One region of the Streptosporangium sp. NPDC002721 genome, then DNA from elsewhere that is predicted to be linked to it. Evidence: riboswitches for the same ligand, from Rfam matches in the RefSeq annotation. Region 1 holds a riboswitch; each other region holds the start of a gene.

Region 1 (7,193 bases):
CCTCGGAGGAGGCGGAGCTCATCGCGGCGGGCGGCCTCGGCGGGTTCGGCTGGCTCTCCCAGAGCCGCCGCTGACCCACCGCGCCGACATCCGGCTGTCCCCAGAGCCATCACCGACCCACCACACCGACGCCCGTCTCAGAGCCCCGTCGACCCGCCACACCGGCGCCGGCCCGGCGGGGCTCACCGCCGAGGGCTCACCGCCGGGGGCTCACCGCCGGGGGCGAGCACCGTCCGTCGCTCGGGACGACACCCGTGTGTGACGGGTCACCCGTGTGCGACGGGTTTCAGACCCGTACGTCGAGCGAGGTCAGGCCCCGGATGACGTAACCCGGGCCCCAGGAGGGCTCGGCGGCGAGTTCCATCTTCGGTGCCCTGCGCAGCAGGGCACCGAAGGACTCGATCAGCTCGACCCTGGCCAGCGGCGCCCCCAGGCAGAAGTGGATTCCGGCGCCGAAGGAGATGTGCGGGTTGTCGGCCCGGCCCACGTCCAGGCGGGCGGGGTCGGCGAAGACCTCGGGGTCGCGGTTGGCCGAGCCGAACAGCAGCGCCACCTCGGCGCCGCGCGGGATGTCGACCCCGCCCACCGAGATGTCCTCCAGCACCCAGCGCTCGAACATCTGCAGCGGGGTGTCCCAGCGCATCAGCTCCTCGACCGCCGTGGGCAGCAGCGCGTGGTCGGCGCGGAGCCGGTCCAGCTCGGCCGGGTTGCGGAACAGCGACCACCAGCCGTTGCCGGTGACGTTCACGGTGGCCTCGTGCCCGGCGTTGAGCAGCAGCACGCAGGTGCCGACCAGCTCCTCCTCGGTGAGCCTGTCACCCTCGTCGGCCACCAGGGCGAGCGCGCTGATCAGGTCGTCGCCGGGGTCGGCCCTGCGGGCGCGGGCCAGCTCGACGAGGTAGGCGGAGAACTCCTCGGCCGCCCGTACGGCCGTGTGCTGGGCCTCGACCGACGGCTGGAGCTCGTACATGCCGCAGATGTCGGCCGACCAGGGCCGCAGCAGGTGCCGGTCGGCCTCGGGGACGCCGAGCATCTCGGCGATCACCGTGACCGGGAGCGGCTCGGCGACCTCGGCGATCAGGTCCCCGCCGCCGCGCTCGACGAAGGCGTCCACCAGCTCCCCGGCCATGCGGGCGACCTTGGGGCGGAGCGCCTCGACCATGCGGGGGGTGAACGCCTTCGACACCAGCCGCCGGAGCCTGGTGTGCACCGGCGGCTCGACGTCGAGCATCCCCGCCCTGATCACCCGCCAGAACGGGTCCTGGAACCCGGGGTCGTCCGGCCTGCCGAACTCCCGGTGCGAGGCGACGTGCAGGTAGGAGCGGCCGAGCCTGCGGTCCCGCAGCAGCGCGTTGACGTCGGCGTGCCTGGCCACCAGCCACTGGCCGGTCGGCTCGAAGAAGCTGACCGGCCGCTCCCGCCTCAGCTCGTCGTAGACGTCGTAGGGGTGGGCGACGAATTCCGGATTCCAGGGATCAAAGAGCACGTAAGCATCGTAATCCCCGGTCCAGGATCAGGCCCGTTCGTCCGGCTTCCCCCTCTCGGCGGGCTCGTCGGCGCGGCCCGCCGGAGCTCCCTGGCTCACCGGGGCCTCCTGGGTCCCGGCGCTTTCCTGGGTCCCTGCGCTTTCCGGGGTCTCCGAACCGGCGTCACTCCCGGCCTCGTAGCGGGCGCGCAGCTCGACCGGCTTGCGCCTCACCTTGCGCATCCGGATGTTCAGCAGCTCCACCAGCAGCGAGAACGCCATGGCGAAGTAGATGTAACCCTTGGAGATGTGCTGCTCGAATCCCTCGGCGATGAGAACGACACCGATCAGCACCAGGAAGGACAGCGCGAGCATCTTGATGCTCGGGTGCCGCTCCACGAAGCGGCTGATCGGCCCGGAGGCGACCAGCATCACGATGACCGAGACGATGACGGCCGCGATCATGACGCCGATCTCGTCGACCATGCCGACCGCGGTGATCACCGAGTCGAGCGAGAAGACGACGTCGAGGATCATGATCTGGATGATCACCGAGGTGAAGGACGAGGCCACCTTGCCGTCGGAGTGACCGGAGTCGCCCTCCAGGCTGCCGTGCATCTCATGGACGCTCTTGCCCAGCAGGAACAGGCCTCCGAGTATCAGGATCAGGTCGCGCCCCGATATCCCCTGCCCGAACACCTCGAACATCGGTTCGGTGAGCCTCACCACCCACGACAACGCCAGCAGCAGCAGAAGGCGGCTGATCAGGGCGACGGCGAGACCCAGCTTGCGGGCCTTGTCGCGCTGTGCGGGCGGGAGCTTGCTCACCAGGATCGAGATGAAGATGATGTTGTCGATCCCCAGGACGATCTCCAGGGCGACAAGGGTGAAGAACCCTATCCATATCTCCGGGTTGGTCACCCAGTCCATTGCTTTCTCCTTCGTCGGTCGGCGCTTGGAGCACACCGTCGGCCAACTGCCCGAACGCTTCTTCGGCTGACTGCCAGGACGACCGGGAGGCGCCCGGAGTTCCTCTCTTTCATCACACTTCGCTCTCGAATTCGCCGAGAGCTCCCGATGGGCGTTCGTCCCGGTCGTCACGCTTCGCCGGGCGCTCGCCCGAGGCTCCGATATCGGGTTGATCACGTTTCGGACTTGCGGGGCACCGCGAAGTGTCGGTTATAGTTCCCCCGTAGGTCATGAGTGCCAGTGACAAGCCCCGGCTCGCTGGCCGGCAACCCTCGCGTCCGCGGCGGGGTGCCCCGGGTGAGGACCTGGTCCGGCACGAGGTGTGCCGGGCAAGCGCGGGCTCCAGGCACCTGTGTCACGGGTTGGGGTCCGATGACCTCGAAGGAGCCCTGGCATGTCCACCCTGACGATCCTCAGCACCCCCGAGAGCCTCGCCTCCGCTCAGGCGAGCGCCCCCGAGAGCACCGCCTCCGCTCACGCGAGCTCCCTCCAGGCCCGTACGCCGGGTGAACGCCCGATCCCGGCCGTGCTCGGCTCGGACCTGGAGGTCCCGGTCAGGGGCGGCAGGCTCGTCCGCTACGCCAACCTCGACTACGCCGCGAGCGCCCCCTGTCTGGAGCCGGTGAGCGCCGCCGTCGCCGCCGCGCTCCCGGCCTACTCCAGCGTCCACCGTGGCGCCGGGTACGCGTCCCAGCTGACCACGGCCCGCTACGAGCAGGCCAGGCACACGGTGCGCGCCTTCGTCGGCGCCCGTCCCGACGACTCCGTGATCTTCACCCGCAACACCACGGACGCCACCAACCTGCTGGCCCGCAGCCTGCCCGAGGGCACCACCGCCGTGGTCTTCGACACCGAGCACCACGCCTCGCTGCTGCCCTGGGCGCGGGCCGTGCGGCTCGCGGCCCCGGCCTTCCCCGGCGAGGCCGTCCGGGCCGCCGACGACGCCCTCGCCTCGATCGACGGTCCCAAGCTGCTGGTCGTGACCGCCGCCTCCAACGTCACCGGGGAGCTCTGGCCGATCGCCGCGCTGGCCCACATCGCCCACCGCCACGGGGCCCGCGTCCTCGTCGACGCCGCGCAGCTCGTCCCGCACCGCCGCCTCAACCTGACGGCGCTCGACCTGGACTACGTGGTCTTCTCCGGCCACAAGCTCTACGCTCCGTTCGGCACCGGGGCGCTGATCGGCCGCTCCGACTGGCTGGCCGAGGCCGAGCCGTACCTGCGGGGCGGCGGCGCGGTGAAGGCCGTGAACGACGACGGCACCGAGTGGCACGACGACCCCGAGGCCCGGCACGAGGCCGGGACCCCGAACGTGCTGGGCGCCGTCGCGCTCGCCGCGGCCTGCGACGCCCTGACCGCCACCGGCTGGACCCCGCTGGTCCGCGAGGAGGAGCGCCTCCTCGGCCGCCTGCGCGCGGGCCTCGCCTCCGTCCCCGGCGTCCACGAGCTGTCCCTGTGGGGCCCGGACCACCCGCGCGTCGGCATCGTCTCCTTCGTGGTGGACGGCTTCACCGCCCGCGAGGTCGCCGAGGCCCTGTCCGGCGACTACGGCATCGGCGTCCGCGACGGCAAGTTCTGCGCCCACCCCTTCGTACGGCACCTGCTGGGCGCCAAGGACGGCGGCTGCGACGACGTCACCGCCTCCGCCGTCCGCGCCTCCATCGGCATCGGTACGACCTCCGAGCACGTCGACCGGTTGGTCGACGCCCTGCGGGATCTTGCCTCGCGCGGCTGACGTGACAGCATGGCCCTATGACTGAAGGCGCGCCCCGCGAGCTGAACGTGGGTATGGGGGCGGGCGCCGAGGCCGTGCGGGGGGCGTACGGCAAGGAGCTCGCGACCGAGGACATGATCCTCAACATCGGACCGCAGCACCCGTCCACGCACGGCGTGCTGCGGCTGCGGCTCACGCTGGACGGGGAGCGGATCAGCGCGGCCGAGCCGATCGTGGGCTACATGCACCGGGGCGCCGAGAAGCTCTTCGAGGTCCGCGACTACCGGCAGATCATCGTGCTGGCCAACCGGCACGACTGGCTGTCGGCGTTCGCCAACGAGCTGGGCGTCGTGCTCGCGGTGGAGCGGATGCTCGGCATGGAGGTGCCGGTCAGGGCGGTCTGGACGCGCACGCTGATGGCCGAGCTCAACCGGGTGCTCAGCCATCTGATGTTCCTCGGCTCCTACCCGCTGGAGCTGGGTGCGATCACCCCGATGTTCTACGCGTTCCGGGAGCGCGAGACCCTCCAGGCCGTGATGGAGGAGATCTCCGGCGGGCGCATGCACTACATGTTCAACCGGGTCGGCGGCCTCAAGGAGGAGATCCCTTCAGGGTGGACGGGCCGGGCCGCCCAGGCCGTGGCCGACGTGCGGCGACGGCTGCCCGACATCGAGAACCTGATCGCCGGGAACGAGATCTTCCTCGCCCGCACGCGCGGGGTGGGCGTCCTCGACCGCGAGACGATCATGCAGTACGGCGTGAGCGGCCCGATCGCCCGCGCCGCGGGCGTCGACGTCGACCTGCGCAGGGACGAGCCCTACCTCGCCTACGGCGAGCTGCCGGTGAAGGTCGTCACCCGGTCGGCGGGAGACTGCCACGCCCGGTTCGAGGTGCTGCTGGAGCAGGTGAAGGTCTCCCTCGACCTGGCCGACGCCTGCCTGGAACGGCTCCTCGACCTGCCCCCGGGGCCGGTCAACCAGCGCCTGCCCAAGGTTCTGAAGGTTCCCGAGGGCCACACCTACGCCTGGACGGAGAGCCCGCTCGGCCTCAACGGCTACTACCTGGTCTCGCGCGGGGAGAAGACGCCGTGGCGGATGAAGCTCCGCTCGGCCTCCTTCAACAACGTCCAGGTGCTGCGCGAGATGCTTCCCGGCCACCTGGTCGCGGACATGGTGGCCATCCTGGGCTCGATGTTCTTCGTCGTCGGCGACATCGACAAGTAAGGCACGGTTGCAACCGCATGATCGAGCCCGGTGAGGACCAGGAGAGGGCGACCCCCTCGGCGCTCCCCACACCCCTCCCCGCCTCCCCTGGAACTCCCGCCACCTCTCCGGAAACCTCGGCTTCTCCGGAAACCTCGGCTTCTCCGGGAACCCCCGCCTCTTCAGGAACCCTCGCCGCCCCTCCGGGAACCCCCGCCCCTCCGGGAACCTCCGCTTCTCCGGGAACCCCCGCCTCTTCGGAGACCCCCGCCGGGGACGGGCCGCGGCGGGACCGGTACGTCGACTGGTTGCGCGCGTTCAGCCTGATCGTCGTGGTCGTCTGGCACTGGGCGTTCACGATCCTGCAGTGGGGCCCCGACGGCCCCTCGCCGACGAGCCCGCTGGGTTTCACCTCGGGGCTGTGGATACTGACCTGGCTGCTGCAGGTGCTGCCGCTCTTCTTCTACGTGGGCGGGCACGTCCACCTGCTGTCGTGGAACCGGGCCTGCGAGCGCGGTGTCGGCATCGGCACCTTCGTGTGGCGGCGCATCCGGAGCCTCGCGATCCCCGCGCTGGCGCTGGCCGGGACCTGGATCGTGTTCGGCGCGCTCGTGGCGTGGGCGTTCGGGATCGAGTGGATGGACCGCGTGGTCCTGCTCGTCATCAGCCCGCTCTGGTTCATCGGCGTCTATCTCGTGCTGATCGCCCTGCTCCCGATCTCGCTCTGGCTGCACCAGCGCTACGACGTGCTGGCCCTGATCTGGCTGGCGGGGGCGGCGCTCGTCGTCGACGTGCTGCGGCTGCGCTACGGGTACGAGGCCGCGGGCTGGCTCAACATGATCATCGTCTGGGGACTGGCCCACCAGGCCGGTTTCTTCTACGACAGGGTGGTGGCGCTTCCCCGCCGCTTCGACGTCGCCATCCTGTGGACCGGCCTGTTCGCCCTCTTCGGCCTGGTCTACTCGGGCATCTACCCGGGTTCGATGGTGGGCGTCCCCGGCGACAAGCTCTCCAACATGGCCCCGCCCACCTTCGTCATCGTGGCGCTCCTGATCTTCCAGATCGGCCTGGTGGAGGTGCTGAGGCCGTCCATGGAACGCCTGCTCGAACGTCCCGGATGGCAGCGCGTGAACGAGACGGTCAACCGGTTCGCGCTCCCGCTGTTCCTGTTCCACACGACCGGCATGGCGATCTGGGTGGCGCTGACCTGGTGGCTGGCGGGTGTCGGACCCGGTGTGGGGGTGCGGCCCGACCTGTTCTGGTGGCTGGAGCGCCCCCTGGCCGTCGCCGGGGCGCTGGTCTGCACGCTCCCGGTCATCATGCTCTTCGGCCGCAAGTGGACGGCGAGACGGCGGCCACGCTAGGGCGCGGCTCCCGCCTCAGCGATCGTCGTCCGCGGAGTCCCTGGGCACCTTGCAGCAGTGCTCCAGGTACAGGGCCGAGCAGATCAGCAGCACGCACGCCAGCAGCGACCCGCCGGTGATGAAGAAGTCGCGGCGGGGGACCTCCTGCTCCAGCAGCTCCACCGTGTAGAGGGTGAACCCGGCGAAGATCCCGCCGAAGATCGCCCCGCCGTACGCGGAGGCCTTGGCCAGGGCGGCCAGGCGGGCCACGGCCAGGGGTTCGACGGGCTTGGTGTCGGGCCTGCGCTCGATCCTGGCCTTCGTCATCCACCCGCTGTAGAGCTCGCCGATCGCCAGCAGCAGCACCGTCGGGATCGCCGTCCACGGCACGGTCGGCAGATCCGAGTAGAGCGGTTTGAGGAGTCCCCAGGTGAGAATCGCGAACACGAGGAAGATCCCGACGAGGGCACCGGGACGGGTTGGCTTCACACGGGCCTCTG
Region 2 (7,193 bases), on a different contig from region 1:
GCCCCGGCAGTACGAGGGAGACGAGCCCCCTGTCCCCGGAGACGGGGAACCAGCCGAGCGTGAAGGAGAAGACGGCGAGCAGCAGGATGCCGACGAGGAACGGCGGGACCGAGACGACGACCAGCTCCGACAGCCCGACCAGGCCGCCGAGCCAGGAGCGGCGCCCGGCGGTGCTCAGGGCGAGCGCCAGGGCCAGGACGACCCCGAAGAGCGCGGCGGCGAGCGCGAGCTGGACCGTCGGCAGGATCTGGGAGGACAGGATCTCGCCGACGCCGCGCTGCAGGATGTAGGAGTGGCCCAGGTCCCCCTGGAGCAGCCGGAGCAGATAGTCGCCGTACTGCTGGATCGGGGAGCGGTCCAGCCCCCACTCGGCGATGATCTGCGCCCGCCGCTCGGGGGTGTCGAGGCCGTCGCCGATGAGCACGTCGACCGTCTCGCCGGGCACGAGCATCAGCGCGAGGTAGGCCGCGGTGGCGGCGGCCCAGAGCACGGCGACGCCCGCTCCGAGCCGCCGGACCACCGGGCCGAGCCACCCGGCGGCGGCCAGCCCCCGCCGCCGGGTGAGTGTGAGGGTGCTCACGTGTTCACGTCCCTGTCCGGACGTCGTAAGCACTGTTGGGAGTGCCGGAGACCGGCTCGAAGGTGATCCCGGTGACCCCGGCGCCATAGGCGATCTGGTCGGCGGGCACGTAGACCGGGAGCAGGATCGCCTCGTCGGTGACGACGATCTTCTGCACCTTCGCGTAGAGCTCCTTGCGCTCGGCGAGGTCGGCGGCGGCCGACGCGTCGGCGAGCAGCTTGTCCAGCTCGGCGCTCTCGAACTTCGTACGGTTGATCGCGGCGCCCTTCGCCAGGATCAGGTTGAGCGCCGCCCCGGCGTCGGTGTCGCCGCGCGAGTTCTCGAAGATCTCGTACTCGTTGTCGTCGATGGCCTTCTGCGCGGTGCCCTGGTCCACGATCTTGACCTGGAAGTCGATCCCGGCGCTCTGCTTGACGGCCGCCTGGACGGCCTGGGCGAGGATGTCTCGGCGGTCGCGGACGAACGGCGCGGCGTTGACGGTACGCACGGTGAGCCTCTTGCCGTCCTTCACCCGGAAGCCCTCGGCGTCGCGCTCCCTCCAGCCCGCCTCGTCGAGCAGCTGGTTGGCCCGCGTGGGATTGTTGCCGAAGGTCTTCTCCAGCGAGGGGTCGTAGAACTGCGGGCTGCCCTGGCCGATGACGCTCCAGGCCCGCTTGGCGGTGCCCTGGTAGACGGAGTTGAGCACCGCGTCCACGTCGACGGCGTCGCGGAAGGCCTCGCGGACCCGCTTGTCGTCGAACGGGGGGCGGGAGGTGTTGAAGTAGTACGAGAACGCGCTGCCCGAGTTGAGGCTGGTCTCCAGCTTCAGCCGCGGGTCGCTCCTGATGAGGCCGATCTCGGTGGCGGGCACGCCCTCGATCACCTGCACCTGCCCGGAGGTGAGCGCGCCGACCCGTACCGCGGCCTCGGGCAGGAAGCGGTAGGTGATCTCGGCCAGGTGCGCGGGGCCCTGGTGGGCGGAGCCGGTGGGGGGCCAGTTGTAGTTCGGGTTGCGCCTGTAGTGGACCTCCTGGCCGGGGGTGAACCGGTCGAGGATGAACGGACCGGTGCCGACCACGTCGACGCCGCCCGCCTTGAGGTCCTTCGCGTTCTTCAGCGACTTCGGGGAGACCTGGCCGGCGTACGGGGCGGAGAGGAAGTCGAGGAACAGTCCGTCGGGGGCCTTCAGCGTGACCTTCAGGGTGTGCGGCGCGGTCACCTCGGCCTTGCCGAAGTTGCGCAGCTGGATGGCGCTGACCGCGGCGTTGTAGCCGGGCGAGACGAGCTGGTCGAGGTTCGCCTTCACCGAGGCGGCGTCGAACTTCTCGCCGTCGTGGAAGGTGACGTCGTCGCGGAGCTCGAAGGTGTAGGTCAGCCCGTCCTCGGAGACCTTCCAGGACTTGGCCAGCCACGGCAGGAACTCTCCGTTCCTCCCCCGGGCGATCAGGGCGTCGAACTGGTTGTGGACCAGCAGGCGGGCCTTGTTCTGGCCCCACTGGTGCGGGTTGAAGGTGATGGGCTGCGTCTCCACCGCCCACACGAGCGACCCGCCGTCGCCACCGCCGCCCTCGCCGCCGGCCGCCGCGCTCGGGGCCCCGCTCTCGGTCCCGCACGCCGCGAGCGCCAGCACCCCGGCGAGCGCCAGGGCGCCCCATCGCAACTTCACGTTCTTCTCCTCGCGCTTTCTCACTGCCTGGTTCCGTACGACGTGCTCTGTTACGACGTGTCTGGTCGACTCGGGGCGCTTCATGCGACGTGCCGTCTGATCTGGGTTCCGGCGGCCTCGGACAGCACGATCCGGGCGAGGGCGTCGGCGTGGCGGAAGAGCGGGGCGTCGAGGCGGGGCCTGGCGAAGCCGGCGGTGGCCCGGCCGCCGACGACCCAGGGGCCGAAGGCGAACCTGCGGGGGTGCGGGGTGCCCGACCTGTCGAGCAGGCGCCGGTCGGCGGGCCGTACGTTCACCAGGCCCGACTCCTCGTCGAGCTCGCCCCGGTCGCGGAGCGCGGTGACGAGCGGGTCGACGGCCCGGCTCACGCTGGGCGCGGGCAGCCTGGCCTCGACGAGGGTCGTGGCGGCCACGCCGCCGGGCACGGTGGGGCTCTGCGCCCGCCAGCGCCCGTCGTGGTGGTCGACCTTGAGGTCCGCGCCGAGGAAGGTGACCACCCCGGCCCTGGCCAGGGCGCGCAGCTCCTCCAGCCGGGGTCCCGGCGGGCCGCTGGCGACGTAGCTGAAGAACCCGCCGAACCACGGGTCGAAGACGCCCGCCTCGGCGAGGACTCCGTAGACGGAGAGCAACCCGAGGATCATCGCGTGGTCGGCGCTGTGCGCGGGGTCCGAGCGCCGCTCCAGGTCGACGGCGAGATAGCCGTGCATCCACTTCCGCAGGCCCGCCTGGTCGCCGAACCGGATGCCGGTCAGCGGCCGGTCGAGCCGGTCGAAGTCGAGCCGGTCCGGGTGCCGGGGCACGGTCTCGCGGATCAGCTTGCGCATCCCGAGGCTGCGCCACTCCTCGGCCGCGAAGACCTCCTCGAACTCCGCCCATCCCCGCTTGACGCGCTTGGGGTGGGCGGTGACGAGCTCGTGGTAGTACGCGAAGGCCAGCTCCTTGGCGACCAGCGGCCACACGTCCCGGCGGAAGTTCCACGGCCCCTCGCCCAGCGCCTCGCCCAGTGTCTCGCGGGTGAGGAAGCGCGGCACCGGCGGCCGGACGCCCGTGAAGGGGTAGCCGGTCTTGGAGTGGTACGGCACCCCGCGCCGCGACCCCACGTGCAGGAGCGGCTCGCGCCCGCTGGGCAGGTAGACCAGCTCCCCGTCGTACTCGCGGACGAACCGGCCGCCCCGGCCCGAGGTGAGCAGCACCATCAGGTCGACGAAGGCGAGCCCCATCCCCCGCATGACCACCGGTTCCCCGGCGGGGATGCCGTCCAGGTCGAGGTCCGCCGCGTAGCCGGTGGGCAGGTAGCGCAGCCCCGAGCGCGAGGCCAGGCCGGCGAGCGCGCCCTCCTCCCTGGTCGGGGTAACGTCGCCGTGCCCCTGGGCCAGGATCACCGCGTCGGCCTCGACCGTCCGGCCGTCCTCCAGCCGCACCACCTGGCCGCCGGGAACGTTGGCGAGGTCGACGGCTCGGGCGTCGTGCACGTGCACCCGGACGCCGCGCGGGGCGTTCGCCACCGCCTGCCGGAAGACGTGGGAGAGGTAGCCGTTCTGCGCCGGGCGGGAGGCGAACCGGCCCGGGTCGCCGCCGAGCCACTCGGCCAGCGTGGGCCCGGGGTGGATCGGCCCCTCGCAGCGCACCGACTCGTCGGTGAAGAGCGTCACGTCGCCCGCGGCGGAGTTCATCCAGAGCAGGTCCGGCTGGTCGCGGCGCCAGACGCGCCCGCCGCCCGGCGGGTGGGGGTCGATCACGTGGACGTCCAGCGACGGCCAGCCGAGCAGGTCGGCGGCGTTGGCGCAGATGCGCTCCACCAGGCAGGTGCCCGTCGGCCCCGCGCCGACGACGGCGATCGAGGCACTCATACGGCGGCTCTGCGGTGCGGCTGGTCCCAGTCGGCGTGCAGTGGCTCGACCGGGACCCGCCAGGCGTCGGTCTCGCCCTTCCCGGAGAAACCGGAGGAGATCGCGGTGAGGTCGGTGTTCTCACGGAAGGCGGGGTGGGCGTACAGGTCCCTGGCGTAGTCCCACAGGTTGGGGAAGGCGGTGAGCGGGCGCTCGCTGATCCTGGCCGCCGGGTTGTCGCTCAGGTCGAAGCGGAGCAGGGACGGCCAGAGCCGCACGTCCGCCTCGGTGATCCCCGAGCCGAACAGGAACCTGCGGTCGGCCAGGCGGTCGTCCAGCTCGTCGAGGAAGGCGACCACGGCCGCGCGCGCCTCGGTGTACGCGGTCTCGGTAGTGGCCGCCGCCACGCGGCCCGCCGCCGTGTTGACGTACTCGTAGATCCTCGCGTTGAGCTCGTCGATCTCCGGCCTGAGCTCCTCGGGGTAGAGGTCGGCCTCGGGGTCGCCGCCGAACCGGGTGGCGAGGTCGATCGTGATGTCGGGGAAGTCGTTGCTGACGATGCGGCCGGTCGTCCTGTCCCACAGCACCGGCACCGAGACGTGCCCGTCGAATCCCGGCTCGGTCGCCTCGTACGCCTGCCGCAGGACGGTGAACCCGTTCACCGGGTCGGCCCCGCGCCGCTCGCGGAACGCCCATCCGCGACCGTCGCGCTCGTCGTCGACGTAGGACAGCGAGACCACGTCCTGGAGCCCCTTGAGGGAGCGCACGATGGCCGCGCGCTGCGCGTACGGACAGACGGCCGCGACGTAGAGGTGGTAGCGGCCCGGCTCGGCGGGGAAGGCGGGTGTGCCGATGCGCCCCTGGAAGGGGTAGCGCGGGCCGGGCCTGGCACCGGGCCGGTAGTGGCCGTGGGTGTCGAGGTCGACGGGGCTCGCGTGGTTCAGTGTGCTGGTCTTCGACATGTGGCACTCCCGGGCATGTCTCGGTGACCCTGGTGAGGGGTCCGCGCTTGCGGCACGCCCACCGTGCCGCCAGGTCTCCCCCGGGGGCACCCCGCCGCGGTGCGAGGGTTGCCGGTCAGCCAGCCGGGGCTTCTCACTGACACTCTTAACCTATTTAGAAGGTAGGAAATACATAGATCTCTGTCAAGCCTTAGTGTCGGGGAATGTCCTATGAGAGCGTGAATGTGGTCTATCGCAAGTACGACGGGTCACTGCACTGGCACCACCGCGGCCTGTTGCTCGGCGAGGACGAGCACGGGGTGTGGACGGGCTGCGTGGCCGGCTCCAGCGGCCACAAGGGCGACGGTCCCGCGGTCGCCTGGCCGCATCCGTTCGTGATGCTCTTCCCCCGCGACGCCTGGTGGACGGCCGCCTTCAACGCCGCCCCGCACAAACACGAGATCTACTGCGACATCTCCACGGTGCCGGAGTGGAGAGACGGTGAGGTCACCATGGTCGACCTGGACCTCGACGTGATCCGGACCCGCCGCAACCTGCTGAAGGGCCGTCCGAGCAGGGTCTTCCTGGACGACGAGGACGAGTTCGAGGAGCACCGGGTGAAGTACGACTACCCGTCCGGCGTGGTGGAGAACGCCCGCGCCTCGGCCGCCTGGCTGATGGAGGCCGTCACCTCCGGCACCGCCCCCTTCGGCGACGCGCCGCGCTGGCTCGCCCTGGTCACCTGAGCCCCGGCCCTCCGGCTCCCCGCCTGTCCGATCGTCCGGCGTGACGCGTCCCGCACGGACGGCCGTGCCGGGGGCGGCGCCCTCCGGAACGGCCCCCAGCACGGCTCCCGGCGGTCTTAACGGGTGCGGTTGCGGAACAGCCTGCCGGAGAGGATCGCCGAGACCAGCAGGAAGCCGCCGCACCAGGCCAGTGCCTTCCACGGGTCGCTCCCCACCGGCTGACCGAGCAGCAGCCCGCGCACGGACTCGATGATCGGCGTGGCCGGCTGGTTCTCCGCGAACCCGTGCAGCCACTCGGGCATGGTGTGCACCGGGACGAAGGCGCTGCTCGGATAGGGCAGGAACATCACCACGAAGGTGAAGCCGCCCGCCGCCTCCGGCGTCCTGGACAGCAGGCCGACCACGGCCGAGACCGCGGAGACGGCCAGGACGAACACCACCAGTACGCCCACCGCCGCGGCCCAGCCGGACAGGCCCGCCTCCGCCCGGAAGCCGAGCAGGAACGCGACCGCGAACACGATGACGAGCGAGGCGAGGTTGCGCACGGTGCTGGCGGCCACGTGCCCGCCCAGGAACGCCCCGCCGCCGACGTCCATCGACCTGAACCTGTCGACGATCCCCCGGCTCATGTCATGGCTGACGGCGACCGCGGTCAGGGAGGCGCCGTAGGAGGCGCACATGACGAGGATGCCGGGGACGGCGTAGGTGACGTAGTCGACGCCGGTCTGGATCGCGCCGCCGAACAGGTAGACGAACAGCAGCATGACCAGGACGGGCATCAGGAACGAGGTGAGCAGCGCGTCGAGGTTGCGCAGCGACAGGCGGACGGCGCGGCCGGTCATGACCGGCCAGGCGACGAGATCAGACACCGGCCCGCTCCCCGTTCATCGTCTTCCTGCCCGCCGCTTCCCCGTCCGCCGACTCCCTGTGCTCCTTGCTCGTCAGCGCGAGGAACGCGTCGTCGAGCGTGGCGCCCCGCACGGTGAACCTCTCGACCGCCGAACGCCCCGGGTCCACCTCGTCCAGCAGCGCGCGGATCCCCGCGGCGCTCCCGTCGGTGGCCGCCCCGACCGTCAGCCTGCCGGGATCGGCGTGGACGGCACGCGCCCCGAGCAGGCGCGTCACCTCGGCGAACGACCGGGTGTCGGCCAGGACGAGGTCCAGCCGCCAGGCGGCGACCCTCGCCTTGAGCTCGTCGGCGGTGCCCTCCGCCACCACCCGCCCGCCGTCGAGCAGCGCGATCCTGTCGGCCAGGCTGTCGGCCTCCTCCAGGTACTGGGTGGTCAGGAAGACCGTGGTGCCCGAGCCGGTGAGGCGGGTGATCACCTCCCACATCGCCTGCCTGCTCCGCACGTCGAGTCCCGTGGTCGGCTCGTCGAGAAAGATCACCGACGGCGCGCCGACCAGCCCCGCGGCCAGGTCCAGGCGCCGCCACATTCCCCCCGAGTACGT
Region 3 (7,193 bases), on a different contig from region 1:
CCGGGTGTTGAGCCCCGACACGGTCGAGGACCACCGCCTGCTGGTCATCCCGGCCTCCCTGGCCAAGGGCCTGGAGTACGACCACGTCATCGTGGCCGAACCCGCCGACATCGTCGAGGCGGAACCTCGCGGCCTGGCCCGCCTCTACGTGGTGCTGACCCGCGCGGTCACCTCACTGACCGTCCTGCACACCCGGCCGCTGCCCGCGCAGCTCGGCTAGCCCCGGGCCCACGGCGGAAGGAGGACGGGAACAAAAAGAGGCGGCCCCTGCACTACGGGGTCGCCTCTTTTTCGAAAGCGCGTGGACTAGAAGTCCATGTCGCCGCCGCCGGGCATGGCGGGGGCGGCTCCGGCCTTCTCGGGCTTCTCGGCGATGACGGCCTCGGTGGTGAGGAACAGCGCCGCGATGGACGCCGCGTTCTGCAGAGCGGAACGCGTCACCTTGGCCGGGTCGATGATGCCCGTCTCGAACAGGTTGACGTACTCGCCGGTGGCGGCGTTGAGGCCCTCACCCGCGGGAAGGTTGCGCACCTTCTCCACCACGACGCCGCCCTCGAGACCGGCGTTGACCGCGATCTGCTTGAGCGGCTCCTCCAGAGCCTTCTTCACGATCGCGGCACCGGTGGCCTCGTCGCCGAACAGCTCCAGCTTGTCGAAGGCCTTGGCGCCGGCCTGCAGCAGCGCCACGCCGCCGCCGGGCACGATGCCCTCCTCGACGGCCGCCTTCGCGTTGCGCACGGCGTCCTCGATGCGGTGCTTGCGCTCCTTGAGCTCGACCTCGGTCGCCGCGCCGGCCTTGATGACGGCCACGCCGCCGGCCAGCTTGGCCAGACGCTCCTGGAGCTTCTCGCGGTCGTAGTCGGAGTCGGTGTTGTCGATCTCGGCGCGGATCTGGTTGACCCGGCCGGCGATCTGCTCGGCGTCGCCGGCACCGTCGACGATGGTGGTCTCGTCCTTGGTGACGATGACCTGGCGGGCCCGGCCGAGCTGGTCCAGGGTGGTGGACTCCAGCTTCAGGCCGAGGTCCTCGCTGATGACCTGGGCGCCGGTCAGGACGCCGATGTCGGCCAGCATGGCCTTGCGGCGGTCACCGAAGCCCGGCGCCTTGACCGCGACCGAGCGGAACAGACCGCGGATCTTGTTGACGACCAGGGTGGCCAGGGCCTCGCCCTCGACGTCCTCGGCGATGATCAGCAGCGGCTTGCCGGCCTGCACGACCTTGTCGAGAATCGGGAGCAGGTCCTTGTTGGCGGACACCTTGGAGTTGACGACCAGGATGTACGGGTCGTCGAGGACGGCCTCCATACGCTCCGGGTCGGTGACGAAGTACATCGAGGTGAGGCCCTTGTCGAAGCGCATGCCCTCGGTGAGCTCAAGCTCCAGGCCGAAGGTGTTGCTCTCCTCGACGGTGATGACGCCTTCCTTGCCGACCTTGTCCATCGCCTCGGCGATCATCTCGCCGATCTGCGGGTCGCCCGCGGAGATGGAGGCGGTGGAGGCGATCTGCGCCTTCGTCTCCACGTCCTTGGCGAGCTTGGACAGCTCCTCCGACACGCGCTCGACGGCGGCCTCGATGCCCTTCTTCAGGGACATCGGGTTGGCGCCGGCGGCGACGTTGCGAAGACCCTCACGGACGAGAGCCTGGGCGAGCACGGTGGCGGTGGTGGTGCCGTCGCCCGCGACGTCGTCGGTCTTCTTGGCGACCTCCTTGACGAGCTCGGCCCCGATCTTCTCCCACGGGTCCTCGAGCTCGATCTCCTTGGCGATGGAGACACCATCGTTGGTGATGGTGGGGGCGCCCCACTTCTTCTCCAGCACGACGTTACGGCCCTTGGGGCCGAGGGTCACCTTGACGGCGTCCGCGAGCTGGTTCATGCCGCGCTCGAGACCGCGCCGGGCGTCCTCGTTAAACGCGATCATCTTGGCTGCCATACGGCTAACCTCCCAGAGAAAGGGTGGCTTACACCGGACCGAGCCGACGCCCGCGACGGCATGTGGGCCCACGACTCCGTTCGGCGGGCCCCATCGCCTCGATCCAGGATTGGCACTCTCTATGCGTGAGTGCCAAGAATCTGTTTAGCACTCTACCCTGTCGAGTGCAAGCCACGATCCGTTGACCTGCGCCGCGCGAGGCGGGGACGTCAACTCCGTGTCACGTGGGTGTATGCCTCGCGTCACGTCGCCGTACGCCGCACGTCACCGTCGGCCCGCCGGAGAGCGCCCCGCGCGGGGCCCGCGCCCGCGTGACCGTTCGTCCCGTCACGCGCGAAGGCCCGGCTCACCGGTTGTGGTGAGCCGGGCCAGGCGGCGAGGATCCAGCGGACTGCGAAAACCGCGGGATCCACCGGCCCTTCCCTGCGAATTCACGAAACGGCTACGTCAGACCGCCCGGACGGACTCCGCCTGGGGGCCCTTCTGCCCTTGGGTGATCTCGAACTCGACCCGCTGGCCCTGCTCGAGAGCACGGTAGCCATCCATCATGATCGCGGAGTAATGGACGAACACATCCTTACCACCGTCTACCGCGATGAAGCCGTAGCCCTTGTCCGCGTTGAACCATTTGACGGTGCCCTGCGCCACTTGCGACTCCTCTTACTGGTCTTAAGGACGACGCCCATTCCTCTCGCGAAGTCCTCAATCGCCGGGACGGACTTCGCCACGTCGATCGTTCCGACCATACCTGTGGGAACCGGTAGGGCAACAGAGTCAAGCACCAAACTACCGCTTTACGAGAGCTTTTAGTACGAGAACAAACTTTCACTATCACTATTAGTTAGTTAAGGGTTACATTCCCTATCTATCCCGATAAATATGAGCCTGCGTCACAAAAGACGACACCCGCCCGGCAGGAGCCGGGCGGGTGCCGTGGAGTGGTGAGCGCCCCCAGGAAGGGCCGCGGGACCGTCAGGGCCACGCGGACGCGGGAGAATCAGCCTCCGGCCACCGCCGGGATGATGGAGACCTGGGCGCCGGAGGGCGTGGCCGTGTCGAGGTTGTCGACGAAACGGACGTCCTCATCCCCGACATAGACGTTGACAAAACGTCGGATCTTTCCCGATTCATCAAGAATCCGGGCACCGATCCCGGGGAAGTCCGCGTCGAGCTTCTGCAGAACATCGCGCAGGGTCTCCCCCTCTCCGTTCACCTCGGCGGCACCATCGGTGTAAGTCCGGAGAATCGTCGGAATCCGCACAGAAACGCTCATAATTCAGTACCTTTCACGATTTCTAGGCGATAGCCGCACGGAATGCGTCAAGAGAAGGTCGAATCACCGCGGTCGGGCGGGCCTCCGCGGCCACCGCGTCGAGGGTCTTGAGACCGTCGCCGGTGTTGAGGACCACGGTCTCGGCGTCGGGGTCGAGCGTGCCCGAGGCGACCAGCTTGCGCAGCACTCCGACGACCACGCCTCCGGCGGTCTCGGCGAAGATGCCCTCGGTCCTGGCCAGCAGCCGGATCGCGTCGACGATCTCGGCGTCGGTGACGTCCTCGACCGCGCCGCCGGTACGGCGGGCGATGTCCAGGACGTACGGGCCGTCGGCCGGGTTGCCGATCGCCAGCGACTTGGCGATCGTGTCCGGCTTGACCGGGCGGATCACGTCGTGGCCCGCCTTGTAGGCGGCGGAGACCGGGGAGCACCCCTCGGCCTGGGCCGCGAAGATCTTGTAGGGCTTGTCCTCGACCAGGCCGAGCTGGATCAGCTCCTTGAAGCCCTTGTCGACCTTCGTCAGCTGCGAGCCCGACGCGACGGGGATGACGATCTGGTCGGGGATCCGCCAGCCGAGCTGCTCGGCGATCTCGTAGGCCAGGGTCTTGGACCCCTCCGCGTAGTACGGCCGGAGGTTGACGTTGACGAAGCCCCACTGGTCGCCCAGCTCGTCGCCGATGAGCTCGGAGCAGAAGCGGTTCACGTCGTCGTAGGTGCCCTCGATGCCGATGAGCCTGCCGCCGTACACGGAGGCCATGACGATCTTGGCCTGCTCCAGGTCGGAGGGGATGAACACGCAGGCGTCCAGCCCGGCCCGCGCGGCGGCGGCGGTCACGGCGCCGGCCAGGTTGCCGGTGGAGGAGCAGGAGAGGGTGTGGAAGCCGAAGTTGCGGGCGGCCTCGACGGCGATGGCCACCACGCGGTCCTTGAAGGAGTGCGTGGGGTTGCCGGAGTCGTCCTTCACGTGCAGGGAGCGGATGCCCAGCTCGCGGGCGAGGTTGCCGGCGTTGACGAGCTTGGTCCAGCCGGGCGCCATGTTGGGCTTGGTGGCCACGTCCTCGGGGACGGGCAGCAGCGAGCGGTAGCGCCAGATGTTGGTCGGCCCCTCGGCGATGCGTTCCCGGGTCACACGCCCGAAGTCGTACGCGATCTCAAGGGGCCCGAAACACTCGACACAGGCGAAGCTGGGGCCGAGGTCGTAGCGGGCACCGCACTCCCGGCAGGAGAGGGCGACGGCGGGGCCGAAGCGCGGGTCACGCGCGTCGCCGGCGCGGCCGGTCGAGGTGGTGGTGTTCTCAGTGGTTGCGAGCGCCATGAAGCGAGGCCTTTCCCTCATCTTCGTCTGGACCACCCTGGTCGCAGACCGGAATTGGCACCTGTCCCGGCCGACCTCGTTCAGATAACGAGTCTTGAACCGGGATGGTTGCCGGGGCTTCGCAGGGCCGGTCCCTCCACCCCTCTGGATGAGCAAATATTCAGTTGGAAACCTGACGCGCAGGTCCCAAGCACTCTACCTCGCCCTGCCGCCCTCCTGACTCCCTGTCTCACTGTGCGAGACATGGCGTGTTATCCAGCGGACGGCCGGAGCCGGGCCGCCGGTCGCGCGGCGCCCGGCACGCGCCCCGGAAGGCGGGCGAGGCCCCCGCCGGGCCCGTGATCCTCGGTGATCACGGACCCGGCGGGAGCCTCGCACTCTTCCCTCTCATCTCCGCCGGAGGCGACACGCTCATCGCCGCCGGAGGCGACACGCTCATCACCGCCGGAGGCGACCCGCCGGAGCGGTCACGGCACCCTGAACCCCAGCGTGTAGGCGCCGGAGCCGGCCGAGGCGAACACCCGGTAGCGGTAGTAACCGGCCGTACCGGTGTAGGTGATCATCTCGTCGGGGCCCGCGCCGGCGGAGGTGGCGACGACCCCCCATCTCCTGCCGTTCCACTTCTGCAGGTACAGATCGAAGTCGGTGCCGTCGGCGCCGTCCAGGCAGCCGTGGTGGACACCCCTGACGGTCGACCGGTAATACCTGCCCCGCGGCTGGTAGGCGGACTGACCGGCGGTCAGGGTGCCGGTGTAGGTGTTCGGGAAGCCGGTGCAGGTGCCCGTGACCGGCGGCGGCGGGTTGCCCGCGGTGGTCCTCAGGTCCAGGTCGTAGGCGATGAGGATCTCGCCGATCGGCTGGAAGTAGGTGGTGCCGCCCTGGCCGCAGTTGCCCGAGCCGCCGGAGGTGATGCCCTGGGCCTGGTCGATGGAGATGAAGGGGCCGCCGGAGTCTCCGGCTTCGGCGCAGACGTTGGTGCGGGTCAGCTCGAAGACGGTGCCCTGGGGGTAGGTGACGCTGGCGTCGCGCTGCTGGACGAGGCCGCAGTGCCAGTCGGTGGTGGAGCCGGACCGGCAGATCGAGGCCCCCTCGATGGCGACGCGGGCGCCGGCGACGGGCACGGTGCCGCCCTCGCCGTTGTCCACCTTCGGGGTGGCCGTCCAGTTGGCGTTGGTCGCGACCCAGGCGTAGTCGCTGCCCGGGAAGGACGACCCCTTGAAGGTGCCCTGGGGGGCGCGGTTGAAGCCCGTCGTGGCGTCGCCCACCCTGCCGCAGTGCCCGGCGCTGACGAAACCCTGCTGGGTGCCCTTGAGGACGGAAAAACCGATCGAGCAGCGGGTGGTGACGCCGATGTAGTAGGCGTTGCCGCCCACCAGGTCGTACAGGGGCAGGGGGAACTCGGTGGTGGGCAGCACGACCACCGCCTCCGTGTCCACCCCCATGCTCCGGACGAAGGTCTGGGCCACCTCGGGTTTCGAGGAGAGGACGACCACCTTGTTGCTCTTCACGTCGACGAAGCGCACGCTCGACACGAGCGGCTGCGGGGGCATGCCGGCGTCGATCCGCCTCTTGATCGCGGCGAGCTCGTCCAGCGACCTGGGGACGACCTCGGCCAGGGCTCCCGCGGCGAGGATCTCGGGGATGTCCTCGACTTTGGTGGTGGCCACCACCAGGGCCTGCGCGCTGGCTCCCCGGAGCCAGGTGCCGCCGAAATCGGGGCCGAGCCTCCTGCTCATCCGCAGCGCGACGGGGGTGAGGCGGGCCTCGTTGAGCAGGCGGGCCTGGGCCTGTGCCGGGGTGAGGCCCAGGTCTCGTTCAAGCGCCTCCAGCATGCCCGGCGGCGGTCGCAGCGCGGCCGACGCGGCCGACGCGACCGGCACGGCGACGGCGGCGGACGGGGCGTCGGACACGGCCGGGGCGCCCGTCACCTCGCGTTCGGCACCGGCCGGCAGGGCGGCCAGGGCGAGCGCGGTGGCCGTCAGGACGCATGCCGTGGTGACGGCGTGTCTGCGGGACATGTGGTCTCTCCTCGACCTCGGCCTTCGGATCGCGAGGGGAGATGACCGTTCGTGATCGATTGATCACGTGACGTGGGCAACGCCACCTTAGATCAGGTGAGGTCGCCAGGGCCGCGCGCCACGCGGAGGGTGTTCGCGAACGGCTCCCACCGGCCGTTCCCGGACAAGACCCCCCGGACCCACCGCGACCTGGCCGTGAGGGACCGGGCGACCGCTCGGGAATCAGAAGCCGTACGCGTCGCCCAGGGCGCCCTGGACGTACTTGCGCGCCTGGTGGATGCGCGACTTGGCGGTGCCCAGCGGGATACGCAGCTGCTCGGCCACCTCGTTGTAGTCGAGCTGGCAGATGTCGCGCAGCACCAGCGCCTGGGCCAGGTCCGGCTTCTCGGCCTCCAGCGCCTCCATCGCGTCGAGCAGGTCGAGCCGGGAGCCGGCGATGACGCTCACCCGGGCGACGTCCGGCTTCTGCAGCGGCAGCTCGTCCGAGCTCTGCTCGGCGGCGCGGCGCTTCAGCGAGCGGTAGGTGGTCCTGGCGCAGTTGGCGGTCACGATGTGCAGCCAGGTGCTGAACCGGGCACGGCCCTCGAACCGGCCGATGTTGCGCGCCACCGCGAGCAGGGTGTCCTGGCAGGCCTCCTCGGCGTCCTGCCGGAAG

Evidence for each region. Region 1 has a riboswitch for S-adenosylmethionine ahead of ACFYWM_RS24945 (aminotransferase class V-fold PLP-dependent enzyme). Riboswitches for the same ligand answer to the same signal wherever they lie in the genome.
Region 2: linked by a shared signal. The riboswitch ahead of ACFYWM_RS14025 (glutathione S-transferase C-terminal domain-containing protein) and the one ahead of ACFYWM_RS24945 (aminotransferase class V-fold PLP-dependent enzyme) in region 1 are both predicted to bind S-adenosylmethionine.
Region 3: linked by a shared signal. The riboswitch ahead of thrC (threonine synthase) and the one ahead of ACFYWM_RS24945 (aminotransferase class V-fold PLP-dependent enzyme) in region 1 are both predicted to bind S-adenosylmethionine.

The regions. Positions count from the first base shown of each region.
Region 1 covers NZ_JBIAQI010000017.1:212,954-220,146, forward strand. Annotated here, with positions in the region: gene ACFYWM_RS24930 (SAM-dependent methyltransferase) at 1-74, shown strand, start outside; gene ACFYWM_RS24935 (cytochrome P450) at 287-1,486, opposite strand; gene ACFYWM_RS24940 (TerC family protein) at 1,514-2,395, opposite strand; SAM riboswitch class IV at 2,661-2,776, shown strand; gene ACFYWM_RS24945 (aminotransferase class V-fold PLP-dependent enzyme) at 2,829-4,169, shown strand; gene ACFYWM_RS24950 (NADH-quinone oxidoreductase subunit D) at 4,187-5,371, shown strand; gene ACFYWM_RS24955 (acyltransferase family protein) at 5,389-6,714, shown strand; gene ACFYWM_RS24960 (DUF3180 domain-containing protein) at 6,730-7,182, opposite strand; gene folK (2-amino-4-hydroxy-6-hydroxymethyldihydropteridine diphosphokinase) at 7,179-7,193, opposite strand, start outside.
Region 2 covers NZ_JBIAQI010000009.1:29,849-37,041, reverse strand. Annotated here, with positions in the region: gene ACFYWM_RS14040 (ABC transporter permease) at 1-580, opposite strand, end outside; gene ACFYWM_RS14035 (ABC transporter substrate-binding protein) at 585-2,225, opposite strand; gene ACFYWM_RS14030 (FAD/NAD(P)-binding protein) at 2,306-4,075, opposite strand; gene ACFYWM_RS14025 (glutathione S-transferase C-terminal domain-containing protein) at 4,072-5,016, opposite strand; SAM riboswitch class IV at 5,055-5,167, opposite strand; gene ACFYWM_RS14020 (DUF402 domain-containing protein) at 5,220-5,741, shown strand; gene ACFYWM_RS14015 (ABC transporter permease) at 5,858-6,610, opposite strand; gene ACFYWM_RS14010 (ATP-binding cassette domain-containing protein) at 6,603-7,193, opposite strand, start outside.
Region 3 covers NZ_JBIAQI010000026.1:26,720-33,912, reverse strand. Annotated here, with positions in the region: gene ACFYWM_RS32550 (HelD family protein) at 1-220, shown strand, start outside; gene groL (chaperonin GroEL) at 307-1,932, opposite strand; gene ACFYWM_RS32540 (cold-shock protein) at 2,380-2,580, opposite strand; gene ACFYWM_RS32535 (MoaD/ThiS family protein) at 2,930-3,205, opposite strand; gene thrC (threonine synthase) at 3,228-4,520, opposite strand; SAM riboswitch class I at 4,535-4,675, opposite strand; gene ACFYWM_RS32525 (S1 family peptidase) at 4,988-6,538, opposite strand; gene ACFYWM_RS32520 (RNA polymerase sigma factor) at 6,761-7,193, opposite strand, start outside.